3 regions of the Desulfitobacterium chlororespirans DSM 11544 genome follow, and region 1 is predicted to be linked to each of the others. Evidence: riboswitches for the same ligand, from Rfam matches in the RefSeq annotation. Region 1 holds a riboswitch; each other region holds the start of a gene.

Region 1 (9,914 bases):
GGCGGTAGCCTGGTTGAAGGATCACCATGTAGAATGTATTGATGAAGAACCTCGTGAGATGGAAGGAGGACGCTATAATTTTTTCTTTAGAGGTCCCTCAGGTGAGAAACTGGAGCTATTCCAGGGATAATCAGCAGCTCAGCCGAGGAAATGGGAGGCAATACCAAGTTGAGTTACGGTAGGGAAGAAAAATCAAACTTTAATTGGCAAAATGGGGATAAACGTTATTTCACTTTAAACCAACATTTGCGCCATGTTTTTGGTGACAAAGTGTTCAAGGTATCCCTTGATGCAGGATTTACCTGTCCTAATCGGGATGGCCGGGTTGGAACGGGAGGCTGCATTTATTGCAGCGCGAGAGGTTCCGGGGACTTTGCCGGTCAGGCGGAGCAATCGATTCATGAACAATTCTGTGAAATCAAGGAGGTCATGAACCGGAAATGGTCCAGTGCCAAATATCTGGCTTATTTTCAGGCTTATACCAATACCTATGCCCCACTGAAGCGCTTGCGGGAGGTCTATGAGCAAGCTTTGGCGGAGGAGGGAGTGGTCGGTCTGTCCATTGCCACCCGTCCGGATTGTTTACCGTTTGAGGTGCTCGATTATTTGGAAGAGCTCAATCAGCGAACTTATCTCTGGGTGGAGCTGGGCCTGCAAAGTATTCATGATCGGACCATGGAATGGGTGGGGAGAGGACATACTTATAAGGATTTTCTTCAGGGTTTGGATAAGCTCCGCCGAAGAAACATACGGGTCTGTGCCCATATGATTTATGGGCTGCCGGGGGAAACCCTTGAGGATATGTTCAGCTCAGCACAAACTTTAGCCAAACTCGATGTGCAGGGAGTTAAGCTGCATCTTTTGCATGTGTTGCAGGGTACACCTTTGGCTGATATCTATGAGCAGAGCCCTTTTCCCTTACTCACTCAGGATGAGTATATCCAGCTGATTTGCGATACACTGGAGATCCTGCCTGAACAGACGGTTATTCACCGCTTGACTGGAGATGCTCCCCGAAAGGATTTGCTAGCCCCTCTGTGGAGTCTGAAAAAATGGGAAGTCCTTAATGCCATTGACCGGGAACTGGAAAGAAGGGGAACATGGCAGGGGAAAAAGGTGCAAAATAAAAACGGCTGACACCACCCATTCAATTAACGAAGTGGAATTAGCCGTAACTAGTTTAGCAACACAAGTTTTTGGACTTTGGTTAGATTATTAACCTTTCTCGAATAGTTTGGTGTGACTTTGAACATGGGGATAGTATGGATTCGCCGGAGAGGAGTCACTCTTATCCCGTTGAGAAGGAGTTCTAAGGGCAGGCGCTAAAGAGAGATAGCGCTTTAAGCTGTCGGTATGGGTCTGGAGGATGGCTTGATAAACTGGGTCAGGGGTTAGTTTTTGTGAATTCATACCGATTCCTCCTAACATAATTATTTGGACTTATTATTTCACCTTAGGTGGAAATTAGTTTAATGATTAGGATAATGCACAACTTTACCTTCCCAGGTTCTTATGACTGCTTCTTCATCGTTTAGGGAAATAAGGTATTGTGGTAAGATGGGGGTTTTGCCACCGCCTCCCGGGGCATTAATAATATAGGTCGGAATGGCCAAACCGGAGGTGTAGCCGCGTAAGCTTTCCATAATTCTTAACCCGTCCTGAATACGGGGAATAAAGTGGCTCGTGCCTTTAACATTTTTGGCGTGGAAAATATAGTAGGGGCGAACGCGAATTTTAAGAAGTTCTTGGTTAAGGCGTTTCATAATCTCTGGTTGGTCATTGATTCCTTTGAGAAGAACTGCTTGGTTGCCCAAGATGACTCCCGCTTTAATTAAGCGATCAGCAGCTTTTTTGGTTTCCTCAGTCACCTCTTGGGGATGATTGAATTGAGTATTGATATAAAGGGGTGGATATTTTTCAAGAATAGCGCAGAGCTCATCGGTAATGCGCATGGGCAGAGTGACGGGAACCCGGGTGCCGATACGTTTGATCTCCACATGCTTAATTTCATGCAATTCCCCCAATAACCAGTCCAGCATTTGATCGCTGAGAAGGAGGGCATCGCCGCCGGTGACCAGCACATCCCGAATCTCTGGATTGGAGCGTATATAATCCAAGGCGGCCTCCAGGTTAGCACGAGTTTCATGGAGGTCAATTTCACCGATATTCCGTCGGCGTTGGCAGTGCCTGCAATACATAGCACATAAATTGGTTACATTAATAATGAGGCGATCCGGGTAACGACGTGTGATGCAAGGCGCAGGGGATGTATACTCTTCTCCCATGGGATCTACTTCTCCGGAATCGTCGAGGATTTCTTCCACAGAAGGGAGACTTTGCAGACGGATGGGATCCCGAGGATCATCTTTATTGATCAGGCTTAAATAATAGGGTGAAACAGCCCAACGATAGACCTTGCCTACTTCGTTGATTTCATGTCTTTGCTTTGGGGTTAGGGGAAGCAGGGTGCTCAAGTTCTCAGCATCCTGAATGCGGTTTTTAAGCTGCCACTTCCAATCCTGCCAATCCTCCAGGTCGGCATCCAACTGATCCAATATAAAGTCTCGGTTTTCATTAAATTCTTCGCTCAAGGCAAGGCCGCAGGGAATCGTTTCTTTGCGCTTGTTGTAGGATTGAACTTTTTGTTTTAATTCCAAAGCCCTTGCTTGTGAAGCCTGTCTTGGGTTAGGGGGGAGAAATTCTACTGCCATAATGATTGCCCTCCTCTATTTGCAGATATAAAATAAGTCTTCAGAATCAAAAAAGAACCTCTCGGTTCCCAAGAAAAAGCATATTACATAATCAGGTGTTTACGCCTCATGTGCTTCAATGCTTACGAGGTTAGCTGACGGGTTCGAGCTGAAACATGCTCTACGTTTAAAACGATTCACCCCTGAATTGGTTCCCCCGTTTTCCCCTTGGGAAATTAAGCCCATATTAAGTTGCATAACTAACAACTTAATAGTATCATATGGGTTGGTGGCAGTCAATTGTATATTTTGTACATATGTTTATTTTGTATATAGGTTATCTTAGTAAAATTTATTGTGTAAGAATTTGTAGCTTATTTTAGTAGCAGAATTAAAGGTTAATGATAAGATGAATCAAGGAGAGGAATCCGATGGAATATAATGCACGTTATCAGGAAATTGCGATAGATATTGCTCATTCTATCGTTATGGGAGAATACCGGGAAGGGGAAAAAATTCATGGACGCTCTACTTTAGCGGGGCGTTATAATGTATCTCCGGAGACTATCCGGCGCTCCATTGCTATCCTCCAAACGATGGGCGTAGTCATGGTAAGCCAAGGGGTAGGGATTACGGTAGTCTCCAAAAGCATGGCGGAAAAATTTATGAGGGGTTTTGACCAGAAAGCAGAAATTCAGGTCTATTTTGATGAACTGAAAAAACTTATGGAACAAAGACGTGAGATCGATCAGAAGATCGATGCCCATCTCACCAAAATCGTGAACTATACAGATCGTTTGGCCAGCCGTTGGATGGATGTGGCCGAAATTGAAATCGCCAAAGGCTCCAGCGCCAAGGGCAAAACTTTAAGTGATTTAAAATTGAGGGAGAAGACAGGTTTAACGGTTGTGGCTGTGGTCAGAGGGGGAATCGAGCAATTTTCTCCGGGAGCGGAGTTTATCCTGGACGACGGAGATATCCTGCTGGCGGTAGGCTCTGAACAAGGTAAAGAAAAACTTCAGGAAATCCTTCGCTAGAATACAGGAAGTGGATAGCCATCTGTCGAAATTCTCTATGAATTCTAGAGGACATGAGGGATGATGGATGATCTTTGAAAGCATAGTCATACTCGGCGTGGAGTTGATGCTGGTCTTAGTAACAGGCCAGATGAATCTGTTAATTTTATTTTTAATCGGTAATACATTTTTTCTTTTATATCACTTAAATCTGGAATATAAAAAAGCTGCCCGGCAGGCCACAGAGCGAAACGCGGAACTCAGCTTTAAAATAGCCAACCAGACCCTTCCTTACTTGCGCCGGGGGCTTAATGAACAAAACGCAGAGTACATCGCTAAAATCATTCAAGAGATTGGCCAAGTGGCGGCTGTTTCGATCACAGATTGTGAAAAGCAGCTGGCCTATTTGGGTGTGGGATGCGATCAGCATCATCCGGGAGATAAGATTCTTACCCGGGCAACCCGGGATGTGATCCAATCCGGGGTTTATAAGATAGTGCGAACGCAAAAAGAGCTGAATTGCCCCAGACAAAACGTCTGCGATTGTCCACTGGCAGCGGCTGTCATCGTACCTCTGAAGTGTCAGGGGGAAGTAGTGGGAACCATGAAGCTGTATGAAACTAAGGATGGGCAGCTCTCATCGGATCTTATTCGCTTAGCTCTTGGGATGGCTGATCTCCTGGGGATTCAGATTGAATTAGCAGAGCTTGATCACCAGGCGAAACTGGCTGCGGAAGCACAACTGAATGCCTTGCAAGCTCAAATCAATCCCCATTTCTTTTTCAATGTTCTCAATACTATTATTGCCACCAGCCGTACCAGCCCCAATCGTTCACGACGATTGCTGATTCATCTTGCGGAATTTTTCCGCAAGGCCCTCAAATCCCACGGAAGCTTGATTACTTTGCGAGAGGAAATGAGCTTTGTCAAGACCTACTTAATTCTCGAAAAAGCTCGCTTTGGGCGTAAGCTTCATTTTAAAGGAGAGATTCCCGAAGAGCTCATGGATGCTTTGGTCCCGCGTTTAAGCGTTCAGCCCCTGGTGGAAAACGCCGTTAAACATGGGATTACGGAGAAAATCGGCAATGGAGTCGTCTCCGTGAAAGTGGAGCAAAAAGGTCAGGAGCTGTATATTATTGTGGGGGATGATGGCGTGGGAATACAGCCGGAACGTCTCCAGGAAGTGTTAAAACCCGGTGTTGGTTCAGGTAATGGAGTGGGCATGGCTAATGTCCATGAACGTTTAATTGGTCATTATGGTGAGGAGTATGGTTTGCAGATTGAGAGTCAACCTAATATCGGCACGACTGTAACCATGCATTTGCCCTTAACCACGATGGAAGATGAGGATATGTTGGAAAGGGCGTAAGGATTTTTAGGAGGTTTATAATGATCCCAGGAGTGGATATTGTCGAAATTCAGCGCTTTGCTAAAGCTTGTGAGCGAACACCTAAGCTTCGGGAGCGTTTGTTTACGGAACGTGAAATTGAGAATTTACAGCATAAAGCGATATCCAGCTGGGCGGCGCGTTTTGCGGGTAAAGAAGCGGTCCTTAAAGCTTTAGGGACAGGACTAAGAGGTCTTTCCTGGCATGATATTGAGATCCTCAGCAATGATTTAGGGGAACCTGCTGTATTCCTTACGGAAAAGGCTGAGATAGTATTGCATAGACGGGGAGGATCCCAGATCCGCATAAGCCTTTCCCACGAGAAAGAGTACGCTGTAGGAATGGCCATACTTTTTTAGCACTGTCAGAAAATATAAGCTTGCGCTATATACTTTCTAAGCATAAGTGCAACCAGCGACTTTGCCTCATTTAAGAGCATGCGTTTAAAGCACGGCGAAGCCGGGTTTTCTATAAAGTTAGGTGGGGGTGGAGCGATGAGAGTGGTCAGTGCCCAACAAATGCGCGAACTGGAAGAACGGGCGATTCGGGATTTTGGTATACCCAGTTTATTGCTCATGGAAAATGCAGCTTTGGCAGTGATTCAAGAAGTCCGTCAAATGCTTGAAGACCGGCATATTCAACTGTCGGCGGGAAGAGCTACGGTCTTTGTAGGCAAAGGCAATAATGGCGGGGATGGCTTAGCCGTTGCCCGGCATCTCTTGATCTTAGGGATGGATATAACCGTCTATTCTTTCGCCAGGGCTGAAGAATTCAAAGGTGATGCAGCCCTCAATTATCGGCTGTACCAAAATACCGGGGGTAAGCTCTTCACTATTGAGGGAGAAAAACAGCGCAGACTGGTAAGAATATCTCTTGCCCAGGCTGATGTGATCATAGATGCTATTTATGGGACGGGTTTTCGCGGTGCTTTGCCCAGTTTAATTGAGGAGTATGTGGAAGAAATCAACCGTGCTCAGGCACCTGTTATCGCCGTAGATATTCCCAGTGGCGTGGAAGCAGATACGGGAAAAGTCTACCGTAAAGCGATCATGGCTAATGCCACGGTCACCTTTGGTCTGCCCAAACTCGGTCATTTTTTAGGGATAGGACCCGAATATGCAGGTCGGGTCAGCGTGGATCCTATTTCCATTCCGGAACGCTTCCTGGATGATGAAAAGCTGACTACATCTATATTGACTGAGGATGTGCGTCAATATTTACCTATCCGCAGTCTGCAGGGACATAAAGGGACCCATGGCCGGGGGATTTTGGTGGCAGGTTCGGAAGGAATGACCGGCGCCGCTTTGTTGGCTGGCAAAGCTGCCCTGCGCTCGGGAATAGGTTTATTGCAGATGGTTGTTCCCCGTGGACTTGCCGAAGGAATCGATCTTGCTTTGACAGAAGCTACGGTTTGGGGTGCGGAAAGTGAAAAGGCCCTCAATGGCAATGCCTGGCCTGTTATTTACGAACGGGCGGAGCAGGCCCAGGCCTTAGCCATAGGCCCGGGATTAGGGCAAGATCCTGAATTGCTGCTGGTCATAGAGGAAGTTCTGCGCAATCTGCCTCTTCCGGTAATCCTGGATGCCGATGCTTTGAATGTTTTGGCCAAGGAACCTGGAATTCTGGGTTGGCGCCAGGGCCGGGGGCCTTTAATCCTTACTCCTCATCCCGGCGAGATGGCTCGCTTGTGCGGATGCACAACGGAAGAAGTGCAGGCCAATCGGCTTGAACTGGCCATAAATAAGGCTGTAGAATGGGAAAGTATCCTTGTTCTTAAAGGAGCGATTACTATTATTGCTGCCCCGGATGGGCGGGCATTTCTTAACCCTACCGGTAATCCAGGATTAGGGACCGGAGGGACGGGAGATGTGCTTACAGGGAGTATCCTGGCCTGGTTGGCCCAAGGGGTAGAGCCTTTAGCTGCAGCCTGTCTGGGGGTATATCTCCATGGCAAGGCAGCGGATCAATTGACCGGTGAATTCGGTTTAAGCGGATATACAGCCGGTGAGGTGGCGGATCAGCTGCCCAAGGCACGGAGAAGTCTGGAAAATAATCATTAAGGAGGGGCACCATGGAACATAGACCGGTTTGGACAGAAATCAATTTACAAGCACTGCAGAGGAATTATGACCGGATTCAGGCCTTGACTGAAAGTGAAATCATGCCGATAGTCAAAGCTGATGCATACGGACATGGAGCCTTACAAGCAGTAGAAGCATTTTATGAAAAAGGTGCCCGTCGTTTCGGAGTTGCCTTATTGAATGAAGCTTTGGAGCTTAAAAGAGCGTATCCGGATATCAAAGTTATGCTCATCGGTTCTTTACCCGAAGAATCCATAGAGACAGTTGTTAAAGAAGATATTATTTGCGGGGTGTATCAGTTAGATCAAGCAGTACTTTTAGCGAAAGAAGCAGAGAGACAAGGCAAGAAGGCAGTAATTCATCTTAAAGTGGATACAGGAATGGGGCGCATTGGCTTTAGAGAAGAGGATTGGGAAGAGCTTTTCGGCTGTACCAAGCTGCCTGGTCTTTACATAGAGGGAATTTATACTCATTTTGCCACGGCGGATCATAGTGATCTGAGGTTTGCCCGGGAGCAACTGAGGAAATTTTTAGTGATGTGTGATAAAATCAAAGCCCAGGGAATTCATATCCCCATCCGGCATGCGGCCAACAGCGGAGCTCTGCTGCAGTTGCCGGAGGCTCATCTGGATATGGTGCGGCCGGGGATTATTCTTTATGGACTTCCTCCCTCCCAGCATGTCGGCAATGATTTAGGTCTGGAGCCCGTACTTTCCTGGAAAGCCAAAATCAGTCATATAAAGGTGGTCCCCCAAGGGGAAACCATCAGCTATGGCAGAACCTTCAGAACCGCCTATCCCACCCGCGTGGCGACGATTCCCCTTGGTTATGCCGATGGTCTGCGCCGGAATCTATCCAATAAGGGTGAAGTTTTAATTAAAGGCAGAAGAACCACCATGATCGGGAGAGTCTGTATGGATCAGACCATGCTGGACGTCACGAAAATACCGGAGGTTCAGGTAGGGGATGTGGTTACCCTACTCGGCATGGATGGTTATGAACGGATCGATGCCACGGAAATGGCCGATTGGTTGGATACTATAAATTATGAGATTGTGTGTGGAATATCGAAGCGAGTCCCGCGAGTGTATATAAAGTAAAATGCGCTCTTTATCTTTCAGTATAATAAGGGTTAGAAAACGGGGTCTGTCCGAAACCAGTACGTGCGTACTGATTTCGGACAGACCTTTTTTCACTGCAACTGGAAAAGCAAAAGGCTTCGCATGGTTCTACAGCAAAGTAGTATTGCGAAGCCTTAATTTAAGGTTTGTCTATGGATTGGCCAACGAAGTTAAACGTTTGTTGGAGAAAAGGGGATGTTCTTCCGGTGCTCCTCTGCTCTTTGGGTGTAGTGGCGGGCTGTTGTTTTAAGGTCGTTTACTTCATCAGGGGTGAGCTCTCTTACCACTTTAGCTGGTGATCCCATAATCAGAACATGCGGGGGAAACTGTTTGTTCTCTGTGATGAGGGAGCCTGCAGCCACCATAGATCCCTCCTCAATAATGGCTCCGTTAAGAATCGTGGAACCCATGCCAACCATGGATCCTTTCTTAATGGTACACCCATGTAGAGTTACGGAGTGACCTATGGAAACATCATTTTCAATGATCACGGGTACATTAGTATTAACATGGATTACGGAGAGATCCTGAATATTTGTTCTTTTACCAATGTAAATGGAAGCTATATCACCGCGAATTACGGAATTGTACCAAATGCTGGCACCCTCATCGATATGGACATCGCCGATTATTTTTGCTCCATCGGCAATGAAGACATCCTTACCCAGCCTGGGGCGTCTGTCCATATAAGAATAGAGCACGGATTTTCCCTCCTGTCTTTTGCTCAATATAACTACATCATAGATACATCACAAATACGTTTTACCAAAAGGAAATTGGCTATTAAATTATAAGATGATTTTTGAGGACTGTCCAGCACAGGTATACAGATTTAAGATAATTATCTGAACTATCTCTTTTATTGGAACGTTTTTAAATTTAACAGTTTTTCAAAGATAAAAGCTTTTTTTCCAAGTATTGTCTTTGGGTGAGTGCTATGGTATTTTAGAATCAACAAAGAGTGTTTTACATTGCGGAAGATGGTTTTAATATATGAAACAAAGCGTAAATTCAAACAGAAAAAAGGTGTTTATTACAGGAAGGATTCCTTCACTTGCTTATGAGATTCTCTCTAAAGAATTTGATGTAACCATGCATGATGATTTGCGGCTATTGAGTAAGGAGGAAATCATTGCCGGTCTGAAAGGCAAGGATGCTCTGCTCTGTCTCTTGTCCGATACGATTGATAAGGATATTATCGAATCTAATCCCCAGTTGAAAGTGAGCGCCAATTATGGTGCCGGTTATAACAATATTGATATTGTTGCGGCAGGGGAAGCCAATATTCCTGTAACCAACACTCCGGATGTTTCCACGGATGCTACAGCAGATCTAACCCTCGGCCTTATTCTGGCCATCGCCCGCCGTATTGTTGAAGGGGATAAAGAGACCCGTGCCGGACGCTTTAAAGGTTGGGCTCCTTTGTACCATCTGGGAGTGGACGTTACAGGCAAGACCCTCGGGATTATCGGCATGGGGAATATTGGGAAGGCTATTGCCCGGCGGGCGAAAGGTTTTGATATGAAAATCGTCTATACCAGCCGAACACGCCTCTCAGAACAGCAGGAAAAGGAGCTGGGGTTCACCTATATGTCTTTGGAAGATGTGTTGAAAACTGC
Region 2 (9,914 bases), on a different contig from region 1:
CGACCATTTGCTCCCTGTATTTAAATAAAACCAAACAAAATAAGAGCAGTCCCGCCGTAAGCATCCGTACTACGGTAACCCAATGAGGGTCGATGCCCTTCACCGAAAAAAGGTATTGTCCGCAGGCACCGGAAAAACCCCAGCTAATCCCGCCGATAAGCGTCAGTATCGTCCCTCTGACAGCTTTTGTCCTGATACCTTGAGCCTTTTCTTCACGCTTTTCAACTATAAGTTCATTCATTATTCTCTTTCAAGTACTTGCTTCCAATCGGGTACTTGCCTTTGCCCTTCACTTTTTAATAATCCGGCTCGTTCAACCTATAAACTTCACAAAACACTGCCGGGAGCGGGGACCATCAAATTCACAAAAATAAATCCCTTGCCAGCGGCCTAAAAGCAGCCGGCCATCCTTAACGATGACGGTCTGAGAGCTCCCTATAAGGCTGGCCTTCAAATGGGCTGCCGAATTCCCTTCCCCATGCCTATCCTGAGCCATATCCCAAGGGCAGAGCTCATCCAGCCGCCTCAGAAGATCACGGCAAACATCGGGATCGGCATTCTCATTAATCGTGATTCCCGCCGTGGTATGAGGGCAATAAATCACTGCCACCCCATCCTTGAACTGGAAATTTTGCAAAAAACCTTCTATTAAAGAAGTAATATCAATCCATTGATTCCTTTTTTGAGTCTGTAGGTTCAGGGTATGGACCATGTTCTTCTCTCCCCCCTTCCCGTCTCACCACCCGGGTCATTTCCCGTTGATGCTTTTCGCAATAGATTTTCCAGGCGAATTTTTCAGACCGGTTTAAACAATAGCGGGCCATGCGCTCGTTAACAGCCTTTTGACAAATACTGCAGCGAATATCTCCATACTTGGGTCTGTACTGCATTCTTTCCCGGCGCTGACGGGCCGCATACTCATTGCGCAGGCCCAGATCGGTCAGATTGATTTTTTCTATCCTCTCCACAATCTCAAGGATCTCCTCATCACTGAGCACCGCAGGCTGATTCTGGGCCAGTTGCAGGATTGAAGCCGGCAGATCTATATCATAAAAGACCACACCCGAAAAAACTTTCAGATTGCAACTCCGGTTAAAGGTCACATAGGAAAACACGGGAATAGTTTTATCAAGCCCCGCCAGCTCCTGCAGCACCTGAACCCGGACCTGGTTCTCCATGATCGGATTGGGGAAGGTCTTCACCCTCCAGGTAATCGCCTGATACCACTTGGGTTCCTTTTCTTCCCCTACGATCAGTCCCGATAAATTATTGGCTTCTAAAAGAAAAATTCCATAAGGAGAGATCAGAACATGATCAATCTGGTGGAAGCGGCCCTTGGTTCCTAACAGGAGATTGCTCAGCCGGCGAAAGCATCTTGGTAAGTGGGCAAGCCCCACTTCAAGCTTATATTCCCCTATTTCATGTTTGCGTTGTTTCTTGCTCCGCAAGGAGCCTCTTTCCTTTGCCCAGTTATAAGTATAATAATTGGTTCTATATTTCTTCCTTTGCCAAACCTCCTGAGCCGCTTCCGGTTCAGGAGATATTTTTTTTGTTGCTTTTTTTCGATTCCAAAAGAACAAAGCTATCCCCCTAGTCATCAATTGCTCCATTATTGGCTTACAGCATGCCACTATTTTACCATATTCCAAGGTGAATAACTAACTTCTGAATCCTTTCACCCCAAAATATGTAATGAATTTCCACGTATTTCATAAAGTATTAATGAAGGAACTTTAGAACTTGATGTCGAATCAGAATAAAAATACGTGCATTTATAATAAAAGCCTAATCTGGGGTATCCTAGAGCGGGGGACTAAATTTCTGGGGTGAATCGCACTTCCTGTGCGTAGGGCTTACACTTTCGCCCGAATCCGTCAACTAACCCCGTAGGCTAAGAAAGGTGTCTGAGCATGCATTTTAAGGAAAGCTTGTCTCAATTCAAGACTTCTGCGTCCGATCAAGTTCAAAAAATTGCAAAAAACATTTCTTGGAAATCGCCTCGTGTTCTTGGTTCTTTGACAGTTACCCTTGTCCTGACCGGCAGCTTAGGATTTTATTTTCTAACGACGACCACTGCGGCGGCTGTGATGATCAACGGCCAGCAAGTGGGCTATGTGGAAAACTCCCTTAGCGGACAAACCCTTGTGGATACATACCTCCAGGAAAAAGGGGAGCCCTATGGTGTCGTTGCCAAGACACGGGACCAGATCAACTATGAAAGTGTCCGCATCAAAAACAGCGCTTATAAAGAGTCTGAAATCAAGGAAGAAAACTTAGCCGACTCTTTGAGCTATTATCTGGAAGGCTACAAAGTTCTGGCCAATGGAACCCCCATAGCTTATTTACCCAGTAAAGAAGACGCGGACAAATTACTTAAAGAATACGAAGAGTACTATTCCAAATCCAGCGATGAAAACAAGATCACTTCCGTCAGCTTCTTAGAAGAAGTAACCATTGAAAAGGTTTCCATTCAGCCCAGCCAAATGACCTCCCTGGAGCTGGCTTATGAACAGCTCATCGAAGGCCAGGTTACCACAAAAGAATATACTGTAGAGGAAAAAGACTCCTGGTGGTTGATCGCCCGCAAAAATAATATGTTGACCGCCGAAGTTTTGGCCGGGAATTCCGGGGCAACTGAAGACACTGTGATCAAACCGGGAGATGTGCTCAAACTTGTCACTGTTGAACCTTATCTGACTGTCGTAAGCCAAGGTACATATTCCGGACAGGAGATCATTCCTTATGACGTAGTCACTAAAACTGATTATAAACTTAACCCGGGCCAAACTAAAGTTGTCACTAAAGGCAGTAACGGTTCCAAAATTGTAACCTATTCTTATGAGCAGAGAAACGGTGTCGAGGTAGCCAAAAAAGTTCTCGATGAGAAGATTGTCGAGAAACCCGTTGATGAAGTCGTCTCTAAAGGTCCCAGCAAGCAAACAGTCAATGTAGCCTCTGCCACCTCGCGGGGCAGTGCCAACGGTTCTTCCCTTGTCGATCGGGCTCTCAGCTTTCAAGGTGCGAAATATGTTTTCGGAGGTACCAGTACCAGTGGTTTTGATTGCTCCGGCTTTACCAAGTACATCTATTCCGGGTCCGGGATCTCCCTTCCCCGAACCTCCTATGATCAATTCAATTCAGGTTCATCTGTGAGCAAAGATAATTTACAAGCGGGAGATCTGGTCTTCTTCAGCACCTATGCTTCCGGAGCCTCTCATGTAGGTATCTACATCGGTAACGGCAAGTTTGTTCACGCCTCCAATCCCGGAAGTGGGGTTAAGGTTTCCGGAGTAAGCGACAGCTTTTATGGCCCCCGCTATTTGGGAGCACGCCGTTACTAGTTGCCTGACCATTAAGATTTCTTAAAGCCAGGGGCTGTTCCGAGAGGACAAGCTCCTGGCTTAATTAATAGGGCTCTCCGGCCCCTCAGGCAGCACCACAGAAAAAAACACCTTCCCGTGATTTAAAGAAGGTGTGATCTCCTGAAAAATATCTCTAGTGAGGCTTTTTAGTAAAATAGAACATTCCGCCCACTGCCATAACCACTATAAAAAGGATTAGATAGTAGAGAACCGCCCAGCGGTGAGCATAAACAGCAGCGATGACCATAAAGACGCAGGCACAGATCGCCAGAGTAGGCATAATAAACCGTTTAAAGGCGCTTAAGGATTGCTCCTTTTTCATCATCATCATAAAGATGGGGATATACATAGCGTACAGTGTGACAATGGGGAGCTCCGAGCTGTCAAAGCTAAAGGGGCCAAACCAGGGAGCCGAGCCATGAATGGGTACCAAGTTTGCGCCAAAGAAATAGAGCAGCCACCCTGCCGTAAATAACAGTCCCATGATGGCGGAGTTGGTCGGCATATTGGTGTTGGCATCAATATTCTTATAGATATGGGGCTGAGGACCAAGATTTCTGGCGGCCAGGGAGTAAAATCCCCGGGTACATCCCAGCATTAATCCATTAAGGGTTCCTAAGCAGGAGATGACCACAAACACAAAGAGTACGGACCCGCCAAGATTAGAGAAGACTGTAGAAAAGGCAATCTTGGCTCCGGTTTCTCCCCCTTCCATGATCACGCTGTTTTCCACGGCACCGGCAAGCCCGGTGTAGTATAAAATATAAATTAGAGCGACAAACATCGTGCCAAAGGTTAAGGCACGAGGAAGATTCTTTTTGGCATCTCTTAATTCCGCATTAATACTGGTGGCAATGATCCAGCCTTCATAAGCAAAAGCAGTGGCCACCACAGCGGTAAACAAAGGATTGGCGGTTGATACATCAGCGATAACGCCACTGGTAAAGTTCTTAATCAAAACACCGTTGCTTAACCCGGTAACGGTCCCCAGGACAGCCATTAAAATCAGGGGGATCAACTTAATAATCGTGGTGGAAACCTGGAATTTTCCCGCCAATTTCGGGGACAAAGCATTGAGAGCATAGCTTCCCACCAAGTAGAAGCCTGCAATAGCCATCGCTTCCGCACCTACGATATCCCACCCCAGGAGAACGCAGGTATAGCGGGCTGAGACCCAGGCCAATACGGAGGTAATGGCCGGATAATAAATTGTGGTCATAAACCAGCCCAAAATATAGGCATAGCCCCGGCCCATGGTGGCTTCAGCGTAATCCACGACCCCATTGACCTTTTCATAACGTGTCGCCATAGTAGCAAATACATAGGCACAGACAATCATGATCATGCCGCCGATCACCCAGGCCAAAATACCCAGGGGCAGATCCCCGCCGGTAGCCAGCAAGATTTTCTCCGCTTTAAAAAACACGCCGCTTCCGATAACAATTCCGATAACCATGGCAATCGCGGTGAATAAACCATACTTTTTCTGTAGCTCATAATCCATAAGCAGCACTCCTCCATAATGATGTCACAGCCACAACTTTAGCAAAAATATTGCCACAATTCAATAACAGGCGCGACTATTTTTTACTTTTTCGTCTCATCTCCCGGCATAACGGCAAAAGAAAGTTTTCTTAATCGGCGCTCTCCCCCGCCGTCTTTAGTGTCCGCCGCTTTATGAAGTGTTTCCCGGAGGGTCTGCACTAATTCATCACACTCCTGATCGCTGAGATAAAGGGCATAACTTTGAAAATCAATTCGATCCTGAATGAGGTCATAATCCTTATTCTCTAAATACTTATCGAAATCCCTTAACAAAGTCATAGCAAAAGCGTAGAAATGCAGCGAGGGATCGTTTTTCAGACGATAAACCTTTTCCACTGTCCCCCGGATTTTATATTCTGCACAAACTTCGATGATTTCATCCTCGGCCAGCTTATTAACATGGCGGTAAAGGCTGGCCGGAGGAAGGCCGGGCAGCTCCTCAGCGATCCGCTTCACCGTTTCCGTCTCATTCTCTAAAAACAGCTGCAGGATATCCATTCTTACGGGATTCAGTAAACTATTTAAAGAGTTGCTAGCCATCAAAACACCTCGCTTTAATATTGTTCTCGATAATTATCTCATTTACTATAATATTATCAGTAACGATATTAATCAAGAGAAAATTTTATAGATAAAAGAAAACACCTTATTGCCATTGCCTTCAATAAGGTGCTCTCCATCCGGATTTCATGGAGGAATGAGGAATACCGGTCGGATGAGATTAGGTGTTATGGAGCCCTAGACCCAGCTTACGATATAGTGTGTGCCCGGCGGAATAGTGCTTTCAGCTGCGTCTGTTTTGGACTCGATGATCTGCCATTGACCCGGCAGTCCCAATTCCCTGGCCGCCAACTCAAAATGGCACATGGCGATGCCCATATCCACTCTCTGAATATCAAAGCCCAGCCCTTTACCATAATCTTTTGTTCTCTGCAGATAGAAGTGAACCCTCCCCTGAGCCATAATAATTCGCCAGGGCTGTTTGTTGGAAGCCGATGGGGCAAGCCGGACCATCTCCAATGGTGTAGCATATTTATCCGCCTCCGCCTCCGTCAGGGGCCGCCTAAAATCCTGGTTAAAGAAGAGTTCCTGCCATGGTTTGCGATTCTTGGAACCCGCGGCTAACCTCATGGCGGATTCCAGCAAACTGCGTTTCTGATGGGGATAGCCGATAGGTGTTATACAAGGCATAATCTCCCCGGCCTGCAACCCGATGGCCTTGCTGAATTCATTTTTTGTATACGTTCCCCCTAACCAACAGGTGCCAAGACCTAAAGAAGTAGCATACAGGATCAGTTTTTCGAGAACATACCCGAAGTCTTCCAAATCCCGCTTTCCTTCTGGAATGGCCGCCACAATATAGGAAGAAGCACCTTTGATGACGCCATAGGTTCCGAGCTTTATATTAGCCTCTTTTTGGGCGAGCCCTCTTGCAACGAGCTCAAATCTGACTGCTCCGCCAAAGGGTCCCTGATTATCCTTAAAAGCCAAGTTAATCTTTTCTTTCAACTCAGGGTGCAGAAATTCTTCTTTATACGTTCTCACGGAAATCCGTTTCTTCATTTGTTGGATCATGGATAGATGAACTTCTTCTGCCGGCATATCAAAACCTCCACTATATCTTTTCCGTTATTTTATCTACTATATCTACTATACATCTACCATTAAAATGTATTTAGAGTTAAAATGCAAATTCAGCCGGCTTCTCCAAAAAAATTCATTCAAATTTAGGAAACCGGTAGTGGCCCGTAATCGGACTGGGCCAGGAGAGCAAACGATCCTCTTCAGAAGCCACGGGCCCCCCATTATGAAGGATAAAGGGAACGCCATCAGGCCGGCGGCGATCAGAGATAATGGCTATGTGTTCATGGGGCAGTGCAAAGGTGACAATATCTCCAGGCTGCCACTGAGCTAAGTTATCCACATCATTGGGAATGACTTCTGTGGTCAACTCCTGACCGTGCCGTTGGAAAAAGACCCTTAGATTTTGCACGCGGCGAAAATCTATATTGGCGTCCCGCCCCTCGTCAACCCTTGGATAGAGAGCGGTATTCTGGCGGATATCTTCATCGATCATGGCTTTAAGATCATATCCCGCATGGAGAAGTGCTCTCCAAATGACATCTGTACATACCCCTTCATTCTCCGGAGGATACCCTCCTGCATAATAAGCATCCCGATAACGGGGCCTCTTCCGCACTTCTTCTTTACCCCCGGCCACGATATCCTCCAGATCACTGATGCCATCCTGATCCTTGTCCACAGGGCACTCAATGGTAGGTACCTGCAAATAAAGTATGGGTTCAAGACGCCTTATTTCCGGGGCGGAGTCCTTGCTGCAGCCTGTGCATGAGAGCAACAGTGCACCGACAATTAAGGCGCTCCGATAACCGGACTTCTTGGGGAGTTTACCTCCCCTTAAGCATTGATACATATCTGCTCCCCCTATGGCTAACCAAGCATTATCCTCAATCCTTGCCTTTTGGTTCATCTCTTAAAAATTTCTACATCTTCCCTTTCAGATCCTTTTTTATACAGAAAGCATATGGCCCAATGACCATATGCTTTCTGTCAATATCATTCCATAATTAGATGCAGGAAGAATGCTAGCGGATAAAATTAGTTCTCAGCCCCTCTTCCTGAGAGGGAAATGGTATGCCGGCTCTGAGCCCGGCTTCTTTACACTTTAGAAACCAGGCCATATTTCTGCCCAAGGTTCGCATAACCTGCAAACCTTCCTCATCCTTTCTGACCTCCTCCGGTGTATTGCCGTGAACCATGTTCCAATACTTCGATGAGATAATCGGCATCTCCTTGATCGCAAAGTACTTATTGAGCTGGTCCAGGCTTGCTGTCGTTCCTGCTCTGCGGGCGGAGACCACCGCGGCGGCAGGCTTTAAGTAAAAGGCTTGTTGCCCCGAGCCGGAATCAGTGTAGAAAACCCGGTCCAAAAAGGAAGTGATCGCGCCCCCAGCCGCTGCGTAATGGACCGGGGAGCCAAACACAAAACCATCAGCTGTCTGGGCAAGGTCCAGGAATTCATTGACAGAGTCGGAAAAAACACAGCGTTGATGTTTTCGACAGTGTCCGCAGGCAATACAGCCGTTGAGAGGTTTTGTCCCCAGGTGAAAAAATTCAGTATCAATGCCCTCTTCATTCAGTGCCTTAGCCACCTCTTCCAAAGCGGTAAAGGTGCACCCATCTTTGTGAGGACTTCCGTTCACTAATATAACTTTCATGGCTTCCCTCCTGACATTTTTTCTCCATCACCATTATACATCAAAAACCCGGGCTACCTCTGCCAGTTCTTTTATAATCGGGATATGCTGGGGGCAATGCTGCTCACATTGCTGACAACGGATGCAATCCGAAGCCTTGCCAAAGTCCTGGGTTAAATTCCGGTAGTAGGTCTGCTGGGTGGACAGCCCATGGCGCTGCTGATTATTGTACAAAGAAAAATATTTCGGTATGGGGATTTGCATCGGGCAGCCTTCCACGCAGTACTCACAGGCGGTACAGGGAATCGCTATGTCATTGTTGATTATGGCGATAGCCTTTTGGATGAGCTCCTGTTCTTCCTCTTTTAAGCTGATGAAATTTTGCATATAACTGGTATTATCCATGAGCTGTTCGAGGGTGCTCATACCGCTGAGCACCATGCAGACATTGTCCAGGGAGGCTGCATAGCGGACCGCCCAGGAAGCAATGCTTTGGTCCGGGTGATAACCCTTAAAGAGTTGCTCGGCTTCTTCAGGTACAGTCGCCAAGGCCCCGCCTTTGACGGGTTCCATAACGATGACCGGTTTATGATGCTTGGTCGCGACTTCATAGCACTTGCGGGATTCGATTCCTTCATCCTCCCAGTCAATGTAATTAATCTGAAGCTGCACATACTCCATTTCCGGATGTTCGGTTAATATCCGATCCAGCAAGGCGGCCTTGTCATGATAAGAGAAGCCAATGTGTTTTACTTTACCTTCCGCTTTTAATTGCCGCATAAATTCAAAACCGCCGTATTCCACTGTTGCAGCATATCTGGCGGCATCCAGGGCATGCAGTAAATAGTAATCAAAATACCTGACTCCGCATCGTTCTAATTGCTCGTCAAATATCCTCTGGTAATCTTCCTTCTTCGTGACTAAAGATGCCGGCATTTTATCCGTGATGGTAAAGCAATCCCTGGCATGGCGTTCCACAAGAGCTTTTCTCAGCGCAATTTCACTCATTCCCTGATGGTAACGGTAAGCAGTGTCAAAATAGGTAAAGCCTCTCTCCAGAAAACAATCCACCATCGTGTTCACTTGTTCCTGATCGATACTCTGGGGATTCTCCTGAGCTATTAAGGGTAACCGCATCATTCCAAATCCTAACTTTTTCACTGTTGTGCCACCTTTGTCGATGATTTTCATGAACCTCAAAAATGAGCATCCTGATATTAGCTATCATAGCACCTAAACTTAACTTTAGGTCAAGACTTTTAATAATCGTTCATAAGCATTCGATAAGTACAGCGGGATTCACAGCGATCGCTGCTGTGGTTGCAATGAAAATCCGCAACCTCTCCCTCCGCATTCGGATCGGCTGAGGGGTAGCGGTATATTTTTAAAACAACGAGTTTGCTGGCCACACTGCACACTTCTTCCCGTTCTTCAAGCTTGTACTCCAAGGTCCCACCCCCACCCTCTGCTTAGGCTCTTGAACATTCTGTGGTAGGAACGTCTTAACGGATTTTCGCCCCAAAAGGCATGAAAGCAAGCTGGGCAAATTTAAAATGCTGTATCCCAAAGGGAATCCCCAAAACAGTTAGGCAGAGCAGCAGACCAATCACCAGGTGACCCACGGCCAATTCCCATCCGAAGAAGAGTATCCAGAGAATATTCAGCAGCAATCCGCCCACACCGAAGTTCCCTAATTCTATCTCTTTGCCAAAAGGCCAGAGAACAAACTGTGCGATCTTAAAACATTGAAGGCCAAAGGGAATGCCGATGATCGTAATACATAAAATCA
Region 3 (9,914 bases), on a different contig from region 1:
CGACAAAGTCATCCAGACCATGCAGAGTGTTCCGGGAATTTTTCTGATTGAGATGATCATTATCTTTGTTCCGATTATTTTTCATGCTGTTTATGGCAGCTGGGTGGTTTACACCGGTCAAAGCAATATCCTGCGTTATCAATATCCTCGGAACTGGTTTTATATTATCCAGCGGATCTCCGGTATCTATACCGTGATTTTCGTGGCTGTTCATGTTTTTGCCCTTCGCTTTGGGGAAGCCAGTTTTGCCGGGATGCAAAGCGCGGTTGCTAATCCCTGGGGGCTTATTTTTTATGCGATCGGGGTTGTCCTGGCCATTTTCCACTTCACCAACGGCCTCTGGGCTTTTGCCATAACCTGGGGAATCACCGTAGGCCCCCGGGCACAGCAGATCTGGACTTATGCATGCCTGGCGGTCTTTGTTCTCCTGACGGCTATTGGACTTTATGATCTGACCGCTTTTATGTAAAAGAAAAGTTTCCTATGATCGATTCCCATAATGAATAAAGGTGAGAGGTGAAGAGGATGAGTAAGGTAATCGTGGTAGGCGGAGGACTGGCGGGTCTGATGGCTGCCATTAAGATAGCGGAGGAAGGAACACCGGTGGATTTATTCTCCTTAGTACCGGTGAAACGCTCCCATTCCGTATGTGCTCAGGGAGGAATCAACGGGGCGGTCAACACAAAAGGGGAAGGAGATTCACCTTGGGAGCATTTTGATGATTCGGTCTATGGAGGGGATTTTCTCGCCAACCAGCCTCCTGTGAAGGCCATGTGCGATGCCGCGCCGGGCGTTATCCATCTCATGGATCGTATGGGAGTTATGTTTAACCGGACACCGGAAGGGTTTTTGGATTTCCGGCGTTTCGGCGGGACCAAGCATCACCGTACAGCCTTTGCCGGAGCCACCACAGGCCAGCAGCTTCTCTATGCCCTGGATGAGCAGGTCCGCCGTTTTGAAGCGGCCGGCTTAGTCAGGAAATACGAAGGATGGGAGATGCTCTCTGCTGTTATTGATGAGGGAGTCTGCAAGGGAATTGTCGCCCAAAACCTTTATGATATGGAGATCCAAAGCTTTCCCGGCGACGCCGTCATAGTAGCTGCCGGAGGGTGCGGCATGATTTTTGGCAAGAGCACCAATTCCACCATTAATACAGGCTCCGTGGCCTCGGCTCTCTACCAGCAAGGGGTTAAATACGCCAATGGTGAGTTTATCCAGATTCATCCTACGGCCATTCCGGGGGAAGATAAGCTGCGGCTCATGTCCGAGTCGGCCCGTGGCGAAGGCGGGCGGGTCTGGACCTATAAAGAAGGTAAGCCCTGGTATTTCCTGGAGGAGATGTATCCGGCCTACGGGAACCTGGTCCCCCGGGATATTGCCACCCGGGCCATCTACCATGTGGTCTTTGATCTGGGTCTGGGAGTCAACGGTGAGAACATGGTTTATCTGGATCTTTCCCATAAAGATCCTCATGAACTTCAGATCAAATTGGGGGGAATTCTTGAGATCTATGAGAAATTCGTGGGGGATGACCCCAAAAAGGTTCCCATGCGGATTTTCCCGGCGGTTCACTATTCCATGGGCGGAATGTGGGTGGATTATGATCAAATGACCAATATCCCCGGTCTGTTTGCCGCCGGGGAATGTGAATATCAATACCATGGGGCCAATCGCTTAGGAGCCAATTCCCTGCTTTCGGCTATTTATGGCGGTATGATCGCCGGCCCTAAGTCCCTGGAGTACATTAAGAAAAATAAATCGGCAACCTCCAGCGGGCAGGAAGAAGCCTTTGTTCGTGAACGGAAGACTCAGGAGGAGCTCTGGAACAGTATTCTCACCATGAAAGGTGAGGAGAATCCCTACCATATTTATCAAGAGCTGGGTGATGTTATGACTCAAAATGTCACCGTCATCCGCTATAATGACAAACTGGCCGGGACGGACCAGAAAATCCAGGAGCTTATGCAGCGTTGGCAGAGGATCCGGCTCATTGATGATGTCCAGTGGAGCAATCAGACGGCACTTTTTATCCGGCAGCTTTGGAATATGCTGGAGCTGGCCCGTGTCATTACCTTGGGGGCCCTTAACCGCAATGAAAGCCGGGGAGCCCATTATAAGCCTGACTATCCGGAGCGGGATGATGCGAACTGGCTGAAGACCACCATTGCCACCTACACACCGGAGGGCCCGCGATTCAGCTATGAAGCGGTGGATGTATCACTGATTACGCCCAGACCGCGGCGCTATGATGTAGAGAAATAGGGGGGATAGCCATGTCAGGGCAGAAGATTGTCCGTTTAAAAATCCGTCGCCAAAATGCTCCGGACCAACCTGTTTTTTGGGAAGAGTTTGCGGTGGATTATAGTCCCAAGATGAATATCATTTCCTGCTTGATGGAGATTCAAAAAGATCCCGTCAATGCTCAAGGCCAAAAGACCAATCCGGTGGTCTGGGAATGCAACTGTCTTGAAGAAGTCTGTGGTGCCTGCACCATGAATATCAACGGTCAGGCCAGACAGGCCTGCTCGGCCTTAGTGGATCAATTGGAGCAGCCCATTGTCCTGGAGCCTCTCCGGAAATTCCCCATCCTCCGGGATCTTATGGTGGATCGAACTATTATGTTCGAGAATTTAAAGAGGGTTCACGCCTGGATTGATATCGACGGAACCTACGATCTGGGTCCTGGGCCCCGCATGGCTGAAGTGGATCGAGTATGGGCGTATGAGCTTTCCAAGTGCATGACCTGTGGGTGCTGCATGGAATCCTGCCCCCAAGTCAATTCCCGTTCCCGATTCATCGGACCGGCCGCGATTTCCCAGGCCCGCCTCTTTAACACCCACCCCTCGGGGGCTATGCATAAGCATATTCGCCTATCCGCCCTTATGGGTGATGGAGGGATCACCGACTGCGGCAACGCCCAAAATTGCGTACGGGCCTGCCCCAAGGAGATTCCTTTGACCACCAGTCTTGCCGATATGAACAAAGAGGTCAATAAATTTGCCTTGAAGCGATGGCTGAATACTTAAAAAAGTCAAGATGCAAGAAAATTTTTTATTGCAATCTGACAACTTAGATGTTAACATAAAGTTGTAACAACTTATAACAAAATAAGAGTTGTCAGATTGCAAGCTGTTTGCAATCAAGGCTGAATTTCCCAAAAAGGAAAACGGGGGAACCATCATGGGGGTTAATTATTGTCAGGGAGAGCAAACTCCTGGCAATGACGGAAAGGTATCATTCCGAACCCGGCAGCTAACCTCGTAAGCGTGTGAACCGTTTTAGTGTTTTTTATGCTAAATCAATAGTTAATGTTATGCGCTGCTTCTTCTTGGGCCTGTTCAGGCCCTTTTTCTATGCCTTTTTGCGGATTTCAGTCGAGAAAAAGGAGGACGTTTGAATGAAAAAGTTACCAATGCTCAGAACTTTACTGGTGGGGATGCTGGCCTTTAGTGTCTTTGCCTTGGGAGGGTGCGGCTCTTCCGAGACCAACGGTGACGGGATGAGTACATTGGCAAAGGCTAAGGAGAAAGGAACCGTCACCGTTGGTTTTGCTAATGAAAAGCCCTATGCATATAAAACTGCCGACGGGGAGCTCACCGGTGAAGCTGTGGAAATTGCCCGGGCCGTCTTAAAAGAGCTGGGGATTAATGAAATGCAGGGGGAGCTTACGGAATTCGCCTCTTTAATTCCCGGCCTTCAGGCCAAACGTTTTGATATGGTTACCGCCGGAATGTTTATCACCCCCGACCGGGCCGAGCAGGTATCCTTTGCCAATCCCGAATACAGCATCGGGGAAGCCATTGCCGTCAAGAAAGGTAACCCTCTCGACCTGCATAGCTATGAAGATATCGCCAAGCACGGGACGGCTAAAGTCGCTGTACCTGGGGGAGCCATTGAGTATGACTACCTTGTAGCCAGTGGTGTCCCCAAAGATAGAATCGTGACCGTTCCGGATATGCCGGCAGCTTTGGCAGCCCTGCAGGCCGGGCGGGCAGATGTGATTACCGCTACCGGCCCTTCGATTCAGGCTACTTTGGATACGGCCAATGACCCTAACTTGGAGCGGGTCATGGATTTCACTCAGCCGGTGATTGACGGCGAAAGTGTCAGAGGTTATGGGGCAACTGCCTTCCGCCATGAAGACAGTGATTTCCGGGAGGCTTTCAATGCCGAATTGCAGAAGCTGAAAGAATCCGGTGACCTTCTCAAGATCCTTGAATCCTTCGGCTTTACAGAGCAAGAGCTTCCGGGGGACATAACTGTACAAGACATTATTAAGTAGGAAGTGATGACCTTTGGCTATCTTAGACCTCTTGCCGACCCTGTTAAAAGGGTTGGAAATAACCCTCATCATCACTCTTCTGGCAACCCTCCTTGCTTTGGTGCTGGCTTTCCTGGCCGGGTTCGGCCGCTTGTCCAAATATCCGCCCATCTGCTTTCTGACGGCAGTCTATGTGGAAACCTTCCGGGGAACCTCCCTGCTTGTTCAGCTTTTTTGGATCTATTTTGCCCTGCCTCTTTTAGGCATCAGCTTGCCTCCCCTGGCCGCCGGAGTCCTGACTCTGGGTTTCAACTGCGGGGCCTATGGTTCCGAGGTGGTGCGCAGTGCTATTCTGGCTGTTCCCAAAGGGCAGACGGAAGCCGGGGTTGCCTTGAACTTCAGCCCCTGGCAGCGCATGCGGCGCATTATCCTGCCCCAGGCCTTTGTCATGATGCTGCCGGGGTTTGGCAATCTGCAGATTGAGCTGCTGAAAAGCACCTCCCTGGTCTCTTTAATCACCCTGGCCGATTTGACCTATCAGGCCTCCGTGCTTAATGCTTCCACTATGGAGACGACTTTAATTTACAGCTTGCTGCTTGTGATCTACTTCCTGATTGCCTGGCCCTTAACACGGGGGATCCGCTGGATAGAAAACAGGCTGACTGTAGGGAGGTACTAAGATGTGGAATTGGGATTTTGCCATTAAAATCTTCCCGGAGATATTTGCAGCACTAAAGATTACTGTGATCGCTACTTTTGCCGGATTCTTTCTGGCCTTGTTTTTAGGGATGTTCCTCACCATCGGCAGCCGCTCTTCCCTGAAGCCTGTCGCTTACAGCTCAAAAGGCTTTGTGGAGTTTATCCGCAGCACACCTTTGCTGGTTCAGCTCTATTTTATTTTCTATGTACTGCCCCAAGCCGGGTTGTCTTTAAGTCCCCTCACTGCCGGGATTATGGGTTTAGGGATTCATTACAGCACCTATCTCTCCGAAGTCTATCGCTCGGGAATCGAAGCGATACCCCAGGGACAATGGGAAGCAGCGAAAGCTCTCAATTTCAGCCCCTGGCAAGTATGGGCCAAGATCATCATTCCTCAAGCGGTGCCGCCGGTCATACCGGTGATGGGTAACTATTTGATCACCATGTTTAAAGAAACCCCTCTTCTTTCGGCCATTACCTTGGTGGAAATTTTACAGACAGCCAAGATTATCGGCTCCCACTCCTTCCGTTATCTGGAGGGGTTCACGATTGTAGGGCTTTTGTTCTTATTGTTGAGTTATCCCTGCTCGGTGATGATTCGCCGTTTGGAAATGAGGATGACGAAAAGCGTTCGCTAAGGAGGAATAGGATGAGTGCTCAATTGAAACTATTAAAAACTACACCGGATGAAACGAAAAATAAGCAGACCGTAGCCGGGAAAAAAGTAAAACAACCTGTAGTGCACTACGAAAAAATCGCCAAAGCTTATGGAGACTTGCAGGTCTTAAAAGGGATTGACCTGGATATTGCGCCGGGAGAGAAAGTGGCCTTAATCGGACCCAGCGGCTCAGGAAAAACCACGATGGCCAGGCTGCTCATGACCTTGGAAGAACCTACTTCCGGAGCCATCCAAGTGGATGGTGAGTCTTTGTGGCAGCAAAAGGTCAAAGGAAAAATGGTTAAAGCCAATGAAAAGCATCTTCATAAAATTCGCAACAAGATCGGTATGGTCTTTCAGCATTTCAATCTTTTTCCCCATATGACCATTTTAGGCAATGTGACAGCCGCTCCCATCCATGTGCTGGGGATGACCAAGGATGATGCTGAGGCGCAGGCCATTGCTATGCTGGAGAAAGTGGGCCTGGGTGATAAGCTTCATGGCTACCCCGCCCAACTGTCCGGTGGGCAGAAACAACGGGTGGCTATCGCCAGGGCTCTGGTCATGCGCCCCAAAATTATGCTCTTTGATGAACCTACCTCTGCTTTGGACCCTGAGCTGGTGGGTGAAGTGCTGGAAGTCATCAAGGAGATTGCCCAGGAAGGGGAGATGGCTATGCTCCTCATCACCCACGAGATGGATTTTGCCAAGGATGTGGCGGACCGGGTGGTCTTCTTTGATGAAGGGCACATTATCGAGGAAGGACCGCCCCGGGAAATCTTCCATAACCCCCAGAGTCCCCGCCTGCAAAACTTTTTAAGCCGCTTCCGGGGAAGATGAATCACCGGGAAAGGTAAATCACTGGAGGAAGTAAATCGGCGAGAAAAGTAAATTGATGAATCAAAAAACCAGGTCTATATTGTATGTATTGACCCCCAAAAGTTAGACCCAAAAATCTAACGATTGGGGGTCAATACAAATATAGACCTGGTCTTTGCATGCTTACAAAGCAGACACTATCTTGCGCCGGTAATCGCCGCGATGATTTTTTCCGGATCATCCACTACGCTTACTGAAGGGCTGACCACAAAGTCTGCGATGGTAATTTTATCTCCTAATAATTTATCTGCAACATCGACAGCCACATATTCCGGAATATCGGCACTGGGGCCCGTCATCTCCAACTCAGAAAAATAGGGCAGCACGATCAATTTTCTTTCACTGAGTGCTTCACTGCCGCCGAAGGTAATCGGAACTTTCATCTTCACAACCTGATCATCTTCCACCACTTGCATAGAGATATGAATGGTTTTTCCCGAAGTAATATCCTTTTGAATTTCTCCGACGAAGCACTGCTTGGTTTCACCCGCAACCTGCACAGAGATTTTAGCTTTTTGGGAACGGCCCTGCAGGGCTTTGTTAAGCCTCTTCTCATCGAATTTCACACTGATGGAGTCCATACTTTTGCCGTAGATTACCCCCGGCACAAAACCTTTGCTTCGGACTTCCTTGGGTTTTTCTTTCCTTTCGACAGCCTGAATTGCAGTTTCGCTCATTTGTTTGACCCTCCATTCTTGTACTCTGCGCCGTCCGCAGAGTCGTTTGCTACATGGTCAGAAAGTATAAACTTGCAAATATATACTTTCTAAGCATAAGGGCAACCAGCGACTTCGCCTCACTCGCGATCACACGTTTAAGGCAAACAAGTGGGAAGACAGTGTCTTCGGACGAAGCCGGATTTTCTTGATTGGCCCTAATACTATTAACTCTATAGTTTTACTAGGGGGAAGTCAAAGCCCGGCAGTCCCCGCAATTTAAGGGTAAAGCCACTTACAACTCAAAAGGTAAAGAAAAGTTGTCTTTTCATCCGAATGCTCCTTTAGCCGGAAACAACCCAGGATGATTCGAAAATTCTTTGAGGAATACCTTTATCAAGGAATAATGCCAAGCCTCTTCTCCATAAGTTTTTTAAAGGGCGGATAACATCGGCCCAAGGCATGGGAAGGGAGAAGAGCCATGAGGAGAATGAGAAGGGATGGGCTCAACTATCGCAGACGATGGAATAGAGGTTGGATGGTAGCAGCGATGTTCGCGCTGGTGCTTATTGTGACTGGCAGCTTAGTATGGAAGTATAACCAAAAGGACGAAGAAATCTGGAGTTGGACCATCGGCAATCAGGTTGTGCTCATCGACGCCGGGCATGGCGGCGTTGACCCAGGGGCTGTAGGGAAGGTCAGCCTAGAAAAGGATATTACCCTGAATATTTCTAAGCATTTGCAACTCCTTGTTCAACAATCTGGGGGTAAGCCCGTCATGGTTCGGGAAGCCGATGTGGATCTGGGGACGTCTGAGGGTCTAGCTAGAAGAAAAAGAGAGGACCTGGCCCAACGAATCCAACTGGCTAAAGATTTCGAGGCCGATGTCTACTTAAGTATTCATGTGAACAGCTCCCCCAACCATTCCTTAACCGGCCCCCAGGTTTTTTACCATGAGGGTTTACCGGAGGGAAAGCTTCTGGCTGAGGCCATACAAATGGAACTCAATAAACTGACCGGAACCAAGCGGGTGGCCAAAGCCGACCAGGATTTGTTTATTCTAAAAAAGGCACAGCAAGCTGCGGTGACGGTGGAAGTCGGCTTCCTGTCCAATCCCCAGGAAGAGCAAAAATTAAATGAAACAGACTACCAACATCAACTGAGCATAGCTATCTACCAAGGTCTCTCCGAATATTGCCGTAAACTGCAAAAGGAGGGAATCCCCATCGTGGATGTGAACTAAGGCGAATGAACGACATTAATCCGGGCTTTGCATAGTTCCAAATAAATAGTCCTCGGGGCCATCCCGAGGACTATTTATTTGAGGACTATTCTAATTAATGTAATTATTTTATTTAATGTATAATGTAGCAATTGGGTAAAGCTTGTTGTATTGAGGATAAATCATAGTTACCAAGCGTTGTAGAGCTAATCTCAAGAAGAGTCAAATTTGTCAGTTGTTCTAAAGACTTTAAGTCATTTAGGGTACCCTGATAGTTAAGACTTCTCAATTTTGGCAGCTCTCTTAAAGGCGACAGATCATTAATCTGGTCAGAATAAATGGCAAGAGAGGCCAGGCCGGTTAAGTTTTCTATTCCGGATAAATCTTCACAGCCTTTGCCGATAAGCAGTTTCGAAATATTTTTAACATCACTGTTATAAATCTCTGCTGTTGGCTTATAGGTAAGCTCCCGGACTGCCTTTTCCAAAACGGGATCCTTAAAGGTTAGGGCTGTGTTATCAACGGAAGTATCTTCTGATCCAGGTTCCGGAGGCATATTGCCGATATTGATGGCTGTCTTTACACCGGTGGCCTTGTCTTCCAAAGAAATAAGAATCGTTTTATCCGAATCATATATATTATAGGTTATCTTGAAATCCCTGTCTGATGGCTTTAAATCGATCATTGAATTGACAGATGAGCTTGCATGCAACTCCGAAGCAGGAATTTTTGGCGTTATATCTTTACCTTCTTTATTAAGTATTCGGTATTGCAAATAAGTAGTGATATTAGGGGATAATTTACCAGTGGGTAAAAAAGATATTTGAGCGATGTCAAGATCCTCATCAGTGTTGTTTTCAGTGTCGCTTGCTTCATACCCTGATGGCGAATGAAGGTTTAACAGCGCTGAGATTTCCATTCCTTTTTGGTGAGCCAAAGTAACCAGAACCTGTTCATCATCAGCAGAGAAATCATAAGTTATGGTGCCGGTGCCGGTTTCCGGATCCAGGCTTACATCAGCAGGGAGGGAGTTGATGACGGCCGTTGCCTTCAGGTCCGCTGCAGGAACAGATTTGGTAATGTTTGTATAATAATGGTCCAACAGTTTATATTGGAAAGTGGCTGTCCCTGTCTCGGTTTTTACCAGATCACCTGAAACGAAATCAATTCTGGCTATTGCCGAAGGGGGCGTCGCTTGCGAGGCTGGAACCGGTTCTAGTCCAAGAGTGTTTAAAACGGCGGTAACTCCGGTGAGTTTATCTCTTAGAGTGGTTTGGATAAGCTGATCTGTATCTAAGGTATCAAAAGCAATGGTGCCGGTACCTGTGTCAGGGTCAAGGGTGATCTCGGAACCTGGGGCTGAAAAGGCTTCGATCTGAGAGGCAGGAATTTTAGGGGTAATATCGTCGATGAAATTGATGATATTGTAGCGAAAAGTGGCGGTATTGGCTCCGGAACTCGTTAAGCTATCAGTAAGAAAATGAAGTTCATCAACTCTTTTCAGGGATTCTTCATCAGAATTGCCGACAATTAATCTTT

Evidence for each region. Region 1 has a riboswitch for cyclic di-AMP ahead of eam (glutamate 2,3-aminomutase). Riboswitches for the same ligand answer to the same signal wherever they lie in the genome.
Region 2: linked by a shared signal. The riboswitch ahead of BUA14_RS19385 (C40 family peptidase) and the one ahead of eam (glutamate 2,3-aminomutase) in region 1 are both predicted to bind cyclic di-AMP.
Region 3: linked by a shared signal. The riboswitch ahead of ehuB (ectoine/hydroxyectoine ABC transporter substrate-binding protein EhuB) and the one ahead of eam (glutamate 2,3-aminomutase) in region 1 are both predicted to bind cyclic di-AMP.

What each region holds. Positions count from the first base shown of each region.
Region 1 covers NZ_FRDN01000005.1:341,452-351,365, forward strand. Annotated here, with positions in the region: gene BUA14_RS07475 (VOC family protein) at 1-130, shown strand, start outside; gene mnmL (tRNA modification radical SAM protein MnmL/YtqA) at 169-1,137, shown strand; gene BUA14_RS07485 (hypothetical protein) at 1,216-1,410, opposite strand; gene eam (glutamate 2,3-aminomutase) at 1,470-2,711, opposite strand; cyclic di-AMP (ydaO/yuaA leader) riboswitch at 2,816-2,943, opposite strand; gene BUA14_RS07495 (GntR family transcriptional regulator) at 3,122-3,727, shown strand; gene BUA14_RS07500 (histidine kinase) at 3,795-5,075, shown strand; gene BUA14_RS07505 (holo-ACP synthase) at 5,096-5,452, shown strand; gene BUA14_RS07515 (bifunctional ADP-dependent NAD(P)H-hydrate dehydratase/NAD(P)H-hydrate epimerase) at 5,588-7,153, shown strand; gene alr (alanine racemase) at 7,165-8,274, shown strand; gene BUA14_RS07525 (gamma carbonic anhydrase family protein) at 8,466-8,996, opposite strand; gene BUA14_RS07530 (2-hydroxyacid dehydrogenase family protein) at 9,289-9,914, shown strand, end outside.
Region 2 covers NZ_FRDN01000013.1:2,045-11,958, forward strand. Annotated here, with positions in the region: gene BUA14_RS19370 (DMT family transporter) at 1-241, opposite strand, end outside; gene BUA14_RS19375 (secondary thiamine-phosphate synthase enzyme YjbQ) at 314-712, opposite strand; gene BUA14_RS19380 (nuclease-related domain-containing protein) at 663-1,580, opposite strand; cyclic di-AMP (ydaO/yuaA leader) riboswitch at 1,773-1,908, shown strand; gene BUA14_RS19385 (C40 family peptidase) at 1,911-3,341, shown strand; gene BUA14_RS19390 (APC family permease) at 3,496-4,866, opposite strand; gene BUA14_RS19395 (helix-turn-helix domain-containing protein) at 4,950-5,447, opposite strand; gene BUA14_RS19400 (nitroreductase family protein) at 5,646-6,509, opposite strand; gene BUA14_RS19405 (DUF1287 domain-containing protein) at 6,625-7,341, opposite strand; gene BUA14_RS19410 (flavodoxin family protein) at 7,514-8,146, opposite strand; gene BUA14_RS19415 (aldo/keto reductase) at 8,180-9,316, opposite strand; gene BUA14_RS19420 (hypothetical protein) at 9,385-9,573, opposite strand; gene BUA14_RS19425 (YccF domain-containing protein) at 9,628-9,914, opposite strand, start outside.
Region 3 covers NZ_FRDN01000003.1:124,164-134,077, reverse strand. Annotated here, with positions in the region: gene BUA14_RS00620 (succinate dehydrogenase cytochrome b558 subunit) at 1-469, shown strand, start outside; gene sdhA (succinate dehydrogenase flavoprotein subunit) at 526-2,262, shown strand; gene sdhB (succinate dehydrogenase iron-sulfur subunit) at 2,274-3,026, shown strand; cyclic di-AMP (ydaO/yuaA leader) riboswitch at 3,134-3,281, shown strand; gene ehuB (ectoine/hydroxyectoine ABC transporter substrate-binding protein EhuB) at 3,398-4,282, shown strand; gene ehuC (ectoine/hydroxyectoine ABC transporter permease subunit EhuC) at 4,296-4,940, shown strand; gene ehuD (ectoine/hydroxyectoine ABC transporter permease subunit EhuD) at 4,942-5,598, shown strand; gene ehuA (ectoine/hydroxyectoine ABC transporter ATP-binding protein EhuA) at 5,610-6,458, shown strand; gene BUA14_RS00585 (50S ribosomal protein L25) at 6,635-7,174, opposite strand; gene BUA14_RS00580 (N-acetylmuramoyl-L-alanine amidase) at 7,635-8,396, shown strand; gene BUA14_RS00575 (hypothetical protein) at 8,509-9,914, opposite strand, start outside.